Regions from separate parts of the Pseudoalteromonas sp. NFXS39 genome, predicted to be linked through region 2. Evidence: predicted binding sites of a transcription regulator. Region 2 holds the regulator's gene; the other holds the start of a gene.
What was found. The regulator ArgR, encoded in region 2, controls arginine synthesis, uptake and breakdown. The targets are predictions, from matches to a motif close to ANTGAATANNTATTCANT.

Region 1 (4,578 bases), on a different contig from region 2:
GCGCAAAAAAGCCCATGAACTGGAAGCGTCTGGTATAAAGGTAATGGCACTCGTTGGTGTTGCTGGGACGACAGAAACTGGCAGCATAGACCCGCTAAATGAAATGGCTGATTTAAGCGAAGAGCTTGGCTGTCATTTTCATGTGGACGCCGCATGGGGTGGGTCAACCTTACTTTCTTCAAACTATCGCCATCTTTTAAGCGGTATTGAACGTGCTGACTCAATTACTATTGATGCGCATAAACAAATGTATGTGCCAATGGGCGCGGGTCTTGTGTTATTTAAAGACCCCGCTGCGACAGATGCTATTGAGCATCATGCTGAATATATTCTTCGTAAAGGCTCTAAAGATTTAGGTAGTCATACATTAGAGGGAAGCCGCCCAGGTATGGCAATGTTAGTGCATGCTTGCTTACGTGTTATTGGCCGTAAAGGCTACGAGATGTTGATTGACCGTAGTATTGTTAAAGCGCGCACTTTTGCCGAAATGATCAAACAAGATGAAGATTTTGAATTAATCTCTGAACCTGAGCTGTGCCTATTAACATATCGTTACGTTCCAAAAGAAATTCAAGCTAAGCTCAAAGGTGCTAACGAAGAAACTAAATTAGATATTTACGCTTCGTTGAATCGCTTCACTGCAAGTATGCAAAAGCGCCAGCGTGAAGCTGGACGCTCTTTTGTATCTCGTACTCGTTTAACACCAGCAAAATATGACCATCAACCCACCGTGGTTTTTCGTGTCGTATTAGCCAATCCATTAACCTCAAAAGCTATTCTAAAAGATATTTTAGCGGAGCAAAAAGAGCTAGCGAAAACTGACCCAGTATTTAAAAAGTACTTAAGTAAATATATGAGTTAGTGATAAAAAAGGAGCATGATGCTCCTTTTTTAATTAGTCGTTAAAGCAGCTAGCTTTGATCATGTTACTGATAATCGCTTGCGAAGGTTTGATTTTTTCCATCGCTAAAAACTCATCTGGTTGGTGAGCTTGGTTAATTGAGCCTGGCCCCATGACAATTGTTTCGCAGCCAAGTTGTTGAATAAAAGGGGCTTCTGTACAATAGTTTACAGCGACAGCTGGCTGACCGGAGACTTTTTCGGCCAGTTTCACAAGTGCAGTATCTGTACTTCCGCTAAACGCAGGGATTGGTTCATGCATATCGATAACACTCACTGCGTTGGGGTATTGAGTATTAATTTCCTCTGCGGCACTAAGCAAAATCGCTTGTAGTTCTTGTACACTTAAACCGGGTAACGGTCGCATATCAATATGCATTTCACAGCAGCCACAAATGCGGTTGGCATTATCACCGCCATGAATATGGCCAAGGTTCAAAGTAGGGTACGGAATTTCAAAGTGTTCTACTGAATATTTATTCTTTAATTCTTCTTTTATGATTAACAATTTTGTAATCATTTTATGCATGACTTCGATGGCGTTCAAACCTCGTTCAGGATCTGAGCTATGGCCCGAGCGACCAATTACGCGAATAGCTGTACTCATATGACCTTTATGTGTAAATACCGGAGTCATATCTGTTGGCTCACCAATAATACAGCGTGCAGGTTTTAAGTTCGGGTGACGGCAGATTTGCTGTGCACCCGCCATTGTAGTTTCTTCATCGGCTGTGGCTAGAATTAATAGAGGCTCAGTTTGCTTGCTTGCATCAAGTTCGCTAATAGCTTGCAGTACGAAAGCAAAAAAGCCTTTCATATCAATACTACCTAAACCATAAAGTTTATTGTTATCTTCGCTGAGTTTGAACGGATCATAATTCCAACGACTATCATCAAATGGTACAGTGTCAGTATGGCCGGCAAGCATTAAACCGCCGTCTCCTTCACCACGTCTAGCTAATAAGTTGTAACGCCCTTTACCGTTTTCAAGCTCTGTGATTTCACATGTAAACCCAAGGCTTTCGCACCACTGTGCGAGCAAGGTAATAACCCCTTTATTGCTCATGCACAAAGAATCTTCAATCGCGCTAATTGAAGGAGCAGCAATTAGCTGCTGATACATAGATAAAAAAGAGGGTAGCGACATAAAAAAATCCAAAAATAATTATTCAATCTAATTGCATAACAATATAAAAGTATTTATGATGAATATCAATTCACTTTTTAAGCATAAATATTAGTAAAGCTTTACGATGAACACGAAACGACGATAACCTGATTTCATTACTTTAGACAGTGTTTTTATTCGCATTTGAGCGAGTATTTTTAGGCGTATCGATAAATAGATTGAATAGGTAAAAGTAAGCAATGAATGTAGTGATTATTGGCGCAAGTGGTTATAGCGGCGCAGAGCTAGCAAGTTTAGTTGCTAAGCACCCAAAACTGACCCTGAAAGCATGTTATGTATCTGAAGGAAGCTTAGATAAAGGCAAATTATTAAGCGATTTATATCCAGAGCACCTTGGATTGTTAGAGTATCCACTACAGCCTCTGACTGCCCAAGCGTATAAGGATATCGAAAGTAATGCGGACTATGTATGTCTATGTACAGATCACAAGGTAAGCGTTGACCTTGCACCACAATTTTTAGCCATGGGTAAAAAAGTATTCGACCTGTCTGGTGGTTTCCGTTTAGCTGGGAATGAGGATTACCTAACTTATTACGGTTTCGCACATGAACACCCTGAGCTTTTAGAGCAAGCGGCTTATGGCTTAGCTGAATGGAATAGCGATGCTATAAGTAAAGCAAAGCTTGTTGCTGTAGCAGGTTGTTACCCAACAGCAGCACTCAATTCTTTAAAACCACTTAAAGAAGCTGGTTTATTAGCTGAGCAAGCCATTATTGTTAATGCTGTGTCTGGAGTTACTGGCGCAGGTAGAAAAGCCAGTGTTAATACGCATTTTTGTGAAGTATCACTTGCCCCTTATGGTTTATTTAATCACAGACACACACCTGAGATTGAGCAGCACCTTGATCACCCTGTGTTATTCACCCCTCATTTAGGTAATTTCCCCCGTGGAATTTTAGAAACTATTTATGTGCAATTAAAGCCAGGTGTGACAGCAGAGCAAGTGGATGCAGCATATCAAGTGTTAGCTAATGAGCCTTTAATCCGTTTACTTGGAAATAAAGTTCCAAGTATTAAAGGCGTGGCTAAACAACCATTTGTTGATATTGCATGGCAACAAAAAGGTGAACAACTCATTGTTATGTCAGCAATTGATAACCTATTAAAAGGCGCGGCTGGGCAAGCATTACAGTGTATTAATTTAGCTATGGGTGAACCTCACCACACTGGTTTAGTAGGAGCGCTGTAATGAAAACTTGGATCATTAAAGTCGGTGGTGCTGTGCTAAATAGCGCTGATGCTGCAAAAGCTCTTTTTGATGTTTTAGCCACTGAGCAACAAGATAACTTTGTCATTGTGCATGGTGGTGGAGCCTTGGTTGATGCTTGGCTTAAAGACGCAGGCTTTGTAACAGCAAAACATCAAGGCTTACGTATTAGCCCAAATGAGCAAATGCCTTATATTGTTGGCGCCCTGGCAGGTTGTGCCAATAAACAATTGATGAGTCAAGCAATCAGCGCTGGCCACAAACCTGTGGGTTTAAGCCTTTATGAAGCGGGTGTACTGGTATCTGAAAAACTTAAAGTATTGGCGCAAGTTGGCCAGTGTTCAGGTAGTTGTGACAGCGTATTGCCAAGCTTACTTGGGCAAGGTCGTTTACCACTGGTGAGCTCTATTGGCTTTGGCGAAGATGGTCAATGGTACAACGTCAATGCGGATGAAGCCGCGGCGGCTATTGCTAAAGAACTCGATGCAGAACTTATTTTTATGACTGACGTAGAAGCTGTGCTTGATGCAAATAAGCAGCCACTACATCACCTTAATACGCAGCAAATCGAAACACTAATCCTTGAAGGAGTTATTCAGGGCGGGATGGAGGTCAAAGTAAAGACCAGCCTTCTTGCTGCCCAACATTTACGACGTGGTGTGTATATCTCCAGCTGGCTAAAGCCAGAAAATTTAGTCGCCTTATTAAAAGGCGAGCATGTAGGAACAAAAATTACACCATAGGTATTTCATGTTAAAAAATTTCTTAAACGGTCTTGAATTAGACCAAAAGGGCGCTCTTAAATTACTTAATTTAGCGCAAAAAATTAAAGCAAATCCAGCAGACTTTAGCCAAGCATTAGCAGGCAAATCTGTCGTTACACTTTTTGAAAAACCAAGTTTACGTACACGTTTATCATTTGATATAGGTATTAATAAACTGGGTGGTCACGCGGTTTATCTAGATTCACAAAACGGTGCTATGGGTGGTCGTGAATCGGTTAAAGACTTTGCTCTCAATATGTCAGCTTGGGCTGATGGCATTGTTGCTCGCGTGTATGCACACAAAACATTGACTACGCTTGCTGAGTATTCATCTGTGCCTGTAGTGAATAGCTTATGTGATTTATATCACCCATGCCAAGCACTTGCAGACTTTTTGACGCTACAAGAAGTACATGGCGACGTAAGTAAGCTTAAGCTTGCTTACTTAGGTGAAGGTAACAACGTAACACACTCTCTAATGTTATTAGCTGCCACGTTAGGCACTGATTTTGTAGCT
Region 2 (4,578 bases):
ATGGCTAGTCAATCAATGGGCAAAGGACCATTACAAACCTTATGGCGGGTACATTTACCGTTGTTAAAACGAGGGATTCTTACTGCTGGTTTGTTAGTATTTATTGAGTGCATGAAAGAGTTGCCAGCAGCTTTATTACTTAGGCCTTTTAATTTTGAAACGCTTGCGACCCATGTTTTTCAGTATGTTAGTGATGAGCAGTTAGAGCTTGCGTCTATTTCAGCTTTGTTTATCGTGTTAGTTGGGTTAATACCTTTGTATTTCGTTAATCGTTCGATGGAGCAAAATCACTCATGAGTCATTTGATAATTCAAGACCTAGCTTATCAGTATAATGGCACTAAGGTATTGAGTGAACTCAATCTTAATGTTGAGCAAGATGAAATTGTTTGTTTGCTTGGCGCAAGTGGCTGTGGCAAAACCACCACCTTAAAGGCAATCGCGGGGATTTTACAGCCCGAGCAAGGCTATATGAGCATAGATTCAAATGTGGTCAATGATAGCGGACTATTTGTTGCACCTGAAAAACGTAATATCGGCATGATGTTTCAAGACTATGCGTTATTCCCTCATCTAACGGTTAGTGACAACATTGCGTTTGGCCTCAGTAATATGAGCAAAGCACAAAAGCGTGAGCGCGTGGACGAAATGCTCAGCCTTGTTAAATTAGATGGTTGTGCTGGACGTTACCCTCATCAACTTTCAGGTGGTCAGCAGCAACGAGTCGCGATTGCTCGTGCTCTTGCTTATAAGCCAAGCTTATTATTACTTGATGAGCCATTTTCGAATATTGACACACAAGTACGCTTTGAGCTTATTGCAGATATACGTCGCATTATTAAAGATCAGCAGGTATCTGCGGTATTTGTTACCCACTCGAAGGAAGAAGCTTTCGCGTTTGCCGACACGCTTGCGGTTATGCATGGTGGAAAAATCGCCCAACAGGGCTCCGCGGAGCAGTTATTTAGCCAACCTAACTCAAAGGTGGTTGCAGAGTTTCTTGGTACGGGCATATACTTAACGGCGAAAGTATTAACGCCAACTGAATACGAAACGGCGTTTGGCGTGGTTCACTCATTGACGGCGAACAATGTAGATTGTCAGCAAGGTCAAGTGTACATAAGACCGCACTATATTCAGTTGTGCGAAGCTGCTCACAGTGACGCAAACAGTTTAACAATCTTGCAAAGACGCTTTATCGGTACGCGTTATGTGTATCGTATCAATATTGCAGGGCAAGAGTGTGAAGTTGCCGCAGAGCAAGATCGCGTGTTAGCTGTTGAGCAGCCTGTAAAAATAAAAATAATGCCGCACACAGTCAATTTTTTTCATGATTAATCAATCTTGAATCCTTGGCTAGGTGCAAATAACGAGAAGCTAAGGATTCACTATGGCGCAAGCGCAATCTGGGATTTGTGCTGAAGCAAACTTACATGGTTTGCACCTGTTTTTTAATGTTTACGATGGCCATGATGAGTCATTACGTAAAAAACTAAAACGCGTCAGCGTTATTCAAGATGAGTTTGCAGATCAGTTCTCTGAAGCCATGCTGTCGTGCGTGGTTGCCCTTGGTGCTCAGTATTGGCCGCATATCCTGCCCGAATTTATTCCAAGTCAATTACAAAGCTTTCCTAATGTGACTCATAGTGAGCATGTGATCAGTGCACAGCCTTTTGACTTGTTTGTACAAATTCGCTCAGACCGCGAAGATGTAAACCATCTATTTGCTCTGCAAATTCTAAAGTTATTAACACCGGATGTAGAGCTGGTGGAGCAGGTACGTAATTTTCGGTTTTTAGATGGGCGTGATTTTAATGGCTTTATTTATGCTGGTGATACCCCTCATGGTCGTCAAAAGCGTAGCACGGCTCTTATCAACAAACCGGGGCACTTTGAAGACCAAGGCAGCTATATTCATGTGCAGCGTTTTGTGCATGACTTGAGTGTCTGGCAGCATTTGTCGTTGTTCGAGCAAGAACAAATCATGGGGCGTACGCGTCTTGATAATACCTTGATTGTGCCTGCTGTAGAAACTAGTCATGCGGTTCGCAGTGAACTAAAAGATGAGCACGGTCAGCCACTATTACTTAATCAAAGCATGCCATTTGGTGATGTGCATAAACAGGGGATTTTGATGGTTTCGTGTGCGGCGCAAGGGGATGCGTTTGAGCAGGTATTAAAGAGCCGGTTGGGGCAGGGCGATTGCTATGATCATTGGCTCGATTTTACTCAAGCCGATATGGGATCTGCGTTTTTCGCCCCGTCAGTAAACTTTTTAAAGCAGCTTTAAACTGTATCGAATAAAGTGCGCACGCGATCAAGCGTGACATCGATTTCTGAAATCTTCGCAGGGGCGATAAAAATAGTGTCGTCGCCTGCAATAGTGCCTAGTACACCATCCGCCTTACCTAGAGAATCAAGTAATCGAGCAATTAATTGAGCTGCGCCTGGGCTAGTACGAATAATGATCATCATTTCGTTATGCATAATATCGATAACAAGCTGACGCAGCGGGCTTTTCGCTGTTGGTACACCCATTTCAGCCGGTAAACAATAAACCATTTCTTGCTTTGCATTACGGGTACGTACAGCACCGAACTTGCTTAACATGCGAGAGACTTTACTTTGGCTAATATTATCAAAGCCTTGCTCTTTCAATGCTTCGACAATCTCACCTTGTGAGCCGAAGTTTTCTTCTTTTAATAGCGCTTTAAACGCTTTGATTAGTGCTTCTTGTTTGTCTTGTGGTTGCATGTTGCCGTTTCTTTATTCATAAAATGTGGAGTAATTCTACACAACTCTGCATATTTATGCAGTATTAGTTTACAAAGTCGTCCAAAATGCTGTGTCTTTACAGCTAAGTTTACAACTATGGTCGAAATTATACGCGAAATAAGCAGGATAAATTTGTTTTTAGTCGCTAATTTCATTATCTTTAGGGCCACAAATATTTCCTACCTCAAATTACGGAGAATTCCAATGAAAGTTGCTGTTTTAGGCGCAGCTGGCGGTATCGGCCAAGCATTGTCTTTATTATTAAAAACAAGTTTACCTGCAGGTTCTGAATTATCGTTATATGATGTTGCCCCTGTTGTTCCTGGTGTAGCGGTTGATCTTTCTCACATCCCAACAGACGTTAAAGTTGAAGGCTTTGGTGCTAACAACTTAGACGCAGCATTAGCTGGTTGTGATATCGTTCTTATCCCAGCGGGTATGCCACGTAAGCCTGGCATGGACCGTGCGGACCTTTTCAACGTAAACGCAGGTATCATCAAAACATTAGCTGAAGGCATCGTTAAAAACTGTCCTAAAGCGTTAGTAGGTATTATCACTAACCCAGTAAACGGCACTGTGCCAATCGTTGCTGAAGTATTCAAAAAAGCGGGTACTTACGATGCTAACCGTGTATTCGGTATCACAACGCTTGACGTGATCCGTTCAGAAGCTTTTGTAGCTGAACTTAAAGGTTTAAGCGCAACTGAAGTTAAAGTTCCAGTGATCGGTGGTCACTCAGGTACTACAATCCTTCCTCTTCTTTCTCAAGTTGAAGGTGTTACTTTCACTGATGAAGAAGTTGCAGCATTAACACCACGTATCCAAAACGCAGGTACTGAAGTTGTTAACGCTAAAGCCGGTGGCGGTTCAGCAACTCTTTCAATGGGTGCAGCAGCAGCGCGCTTCTGTATGTCTTTAGTGAAAGGCCTACAAGGTGAAGAAGTTGTTGATTATGCATACGTTGCAGTTGAAAACGGTGACGCAGCATACTTCGCACACCCAGTACGTCTAGGTAAAAACGGCGTTGAAGAAATCCTTTCTTACGGTGAGTTAAGTGCATTCGAAGAGCAAGCTAAAAACGACATGCTAGCTACACTTAATAAAGACATCCAAGAAGGTGTTGATTTCATCAACGGTTAATTCCGCCGGATGATAGGCGCTTTGCTTATTCGTTAACTTAGTAAAAGCGCTGAAAACAAAAAAGCCTGCAAATGCAGGCTTTTTTAATGGCTCGAATAAATAGAGTTTAATGATCGCGGGCAACGGCGATGCGGGCCAAACTCTCTAATGCTTGTTTGTAAGGTGTGTCTGGTAAGAAAGCAATACAAGCAATCGCTTTGTTAGCTTCTTGTTCTGCTTTTTGCATCGCAAACTCAAGCGCTTTAGTGTCAGCTAGTGCTGCTAGAATGCTCTCTAAGTGATCCATACCATTACCAAGCTCAATAGCTTCTCGTACCAGCTTAACTTGCTCGGGAGTGCCTTTTTGCATTGCGTAGATAAGCGGTAGGGTAGGTTTACCTTCAGCTAAATCATCGCCAATGTTTTTACCAAGTTGCTCGGCATCGGCGTTGTAATCAAGGACATCATCTACTAGTTGGAATGCAGTCCCAAGATGCATTCCGTATAAGTTTAATGCTTCAAGGGTTTGTTCATCTTGCTCAGTAATAATTGCGGCAAGGCCTGTTGCAGCTTCGAACAATTTGGCTGTTTTGCTGTAAATAACCTGCATGTAGCTTTGTTCTGTGGTGTCAGGGTCGTTACAGTTCATTAGCTGTAATACTTCACCTTCAGCGATGACATTCGT

Region 1: a site for ArgR is predicted at 2,105-2,122, ahead of argC (N-acetyl-gamma-glutamyl-phosphate reductase). Genes of this name have one in related genera too.

The regions. Positions count from the first base shown of each region.
Region 1 is NZ_JAGDEC010000003.1:461,075-465,652, forward strand. Features, by position in the region: gene panP (pyridoxal-dependent aspartate 1-decarboxylase PanP) at 1-862, shown strand, start outside; gene argE (acetylornithine deacetylase) at 896-2,047, opposite strand; gene argC (N-acetyl-gamma-glutamyl-phosphate reductase) at 2,269-3,279, shown strand; gene argB (acetylglutamate kinase) at 3,279-4,040, shown strand; gene J3455_RS08270 (ornithine carbamoyltransferase) at 4,048-4,578, shown strand, end outside.
Region 2 is NZ_JAGDEC010000008.1:179,001-183,578, reverse strand. Features, by position in the region: gene J3455_RS15780 (ABC transporter permease) at 1-297, shown strand, start outside; gene J3455_RS15775 (ABC transporter ATP-binding protein) at 294-1,337, shown strand; gene J3455_RS15770 (Dyp-type peroxidase) at 1,390-2,289, shown strand; gene argR (transcriptional regulator ArgR) at 2,286-2,753, opposite strand; gene mdh (malate dehydrogenase) at 2,979-3,914, shown strand; gene ispB (octaprenyl diphosphate synthase) at 4,021-4,578, opposite strand, start outside.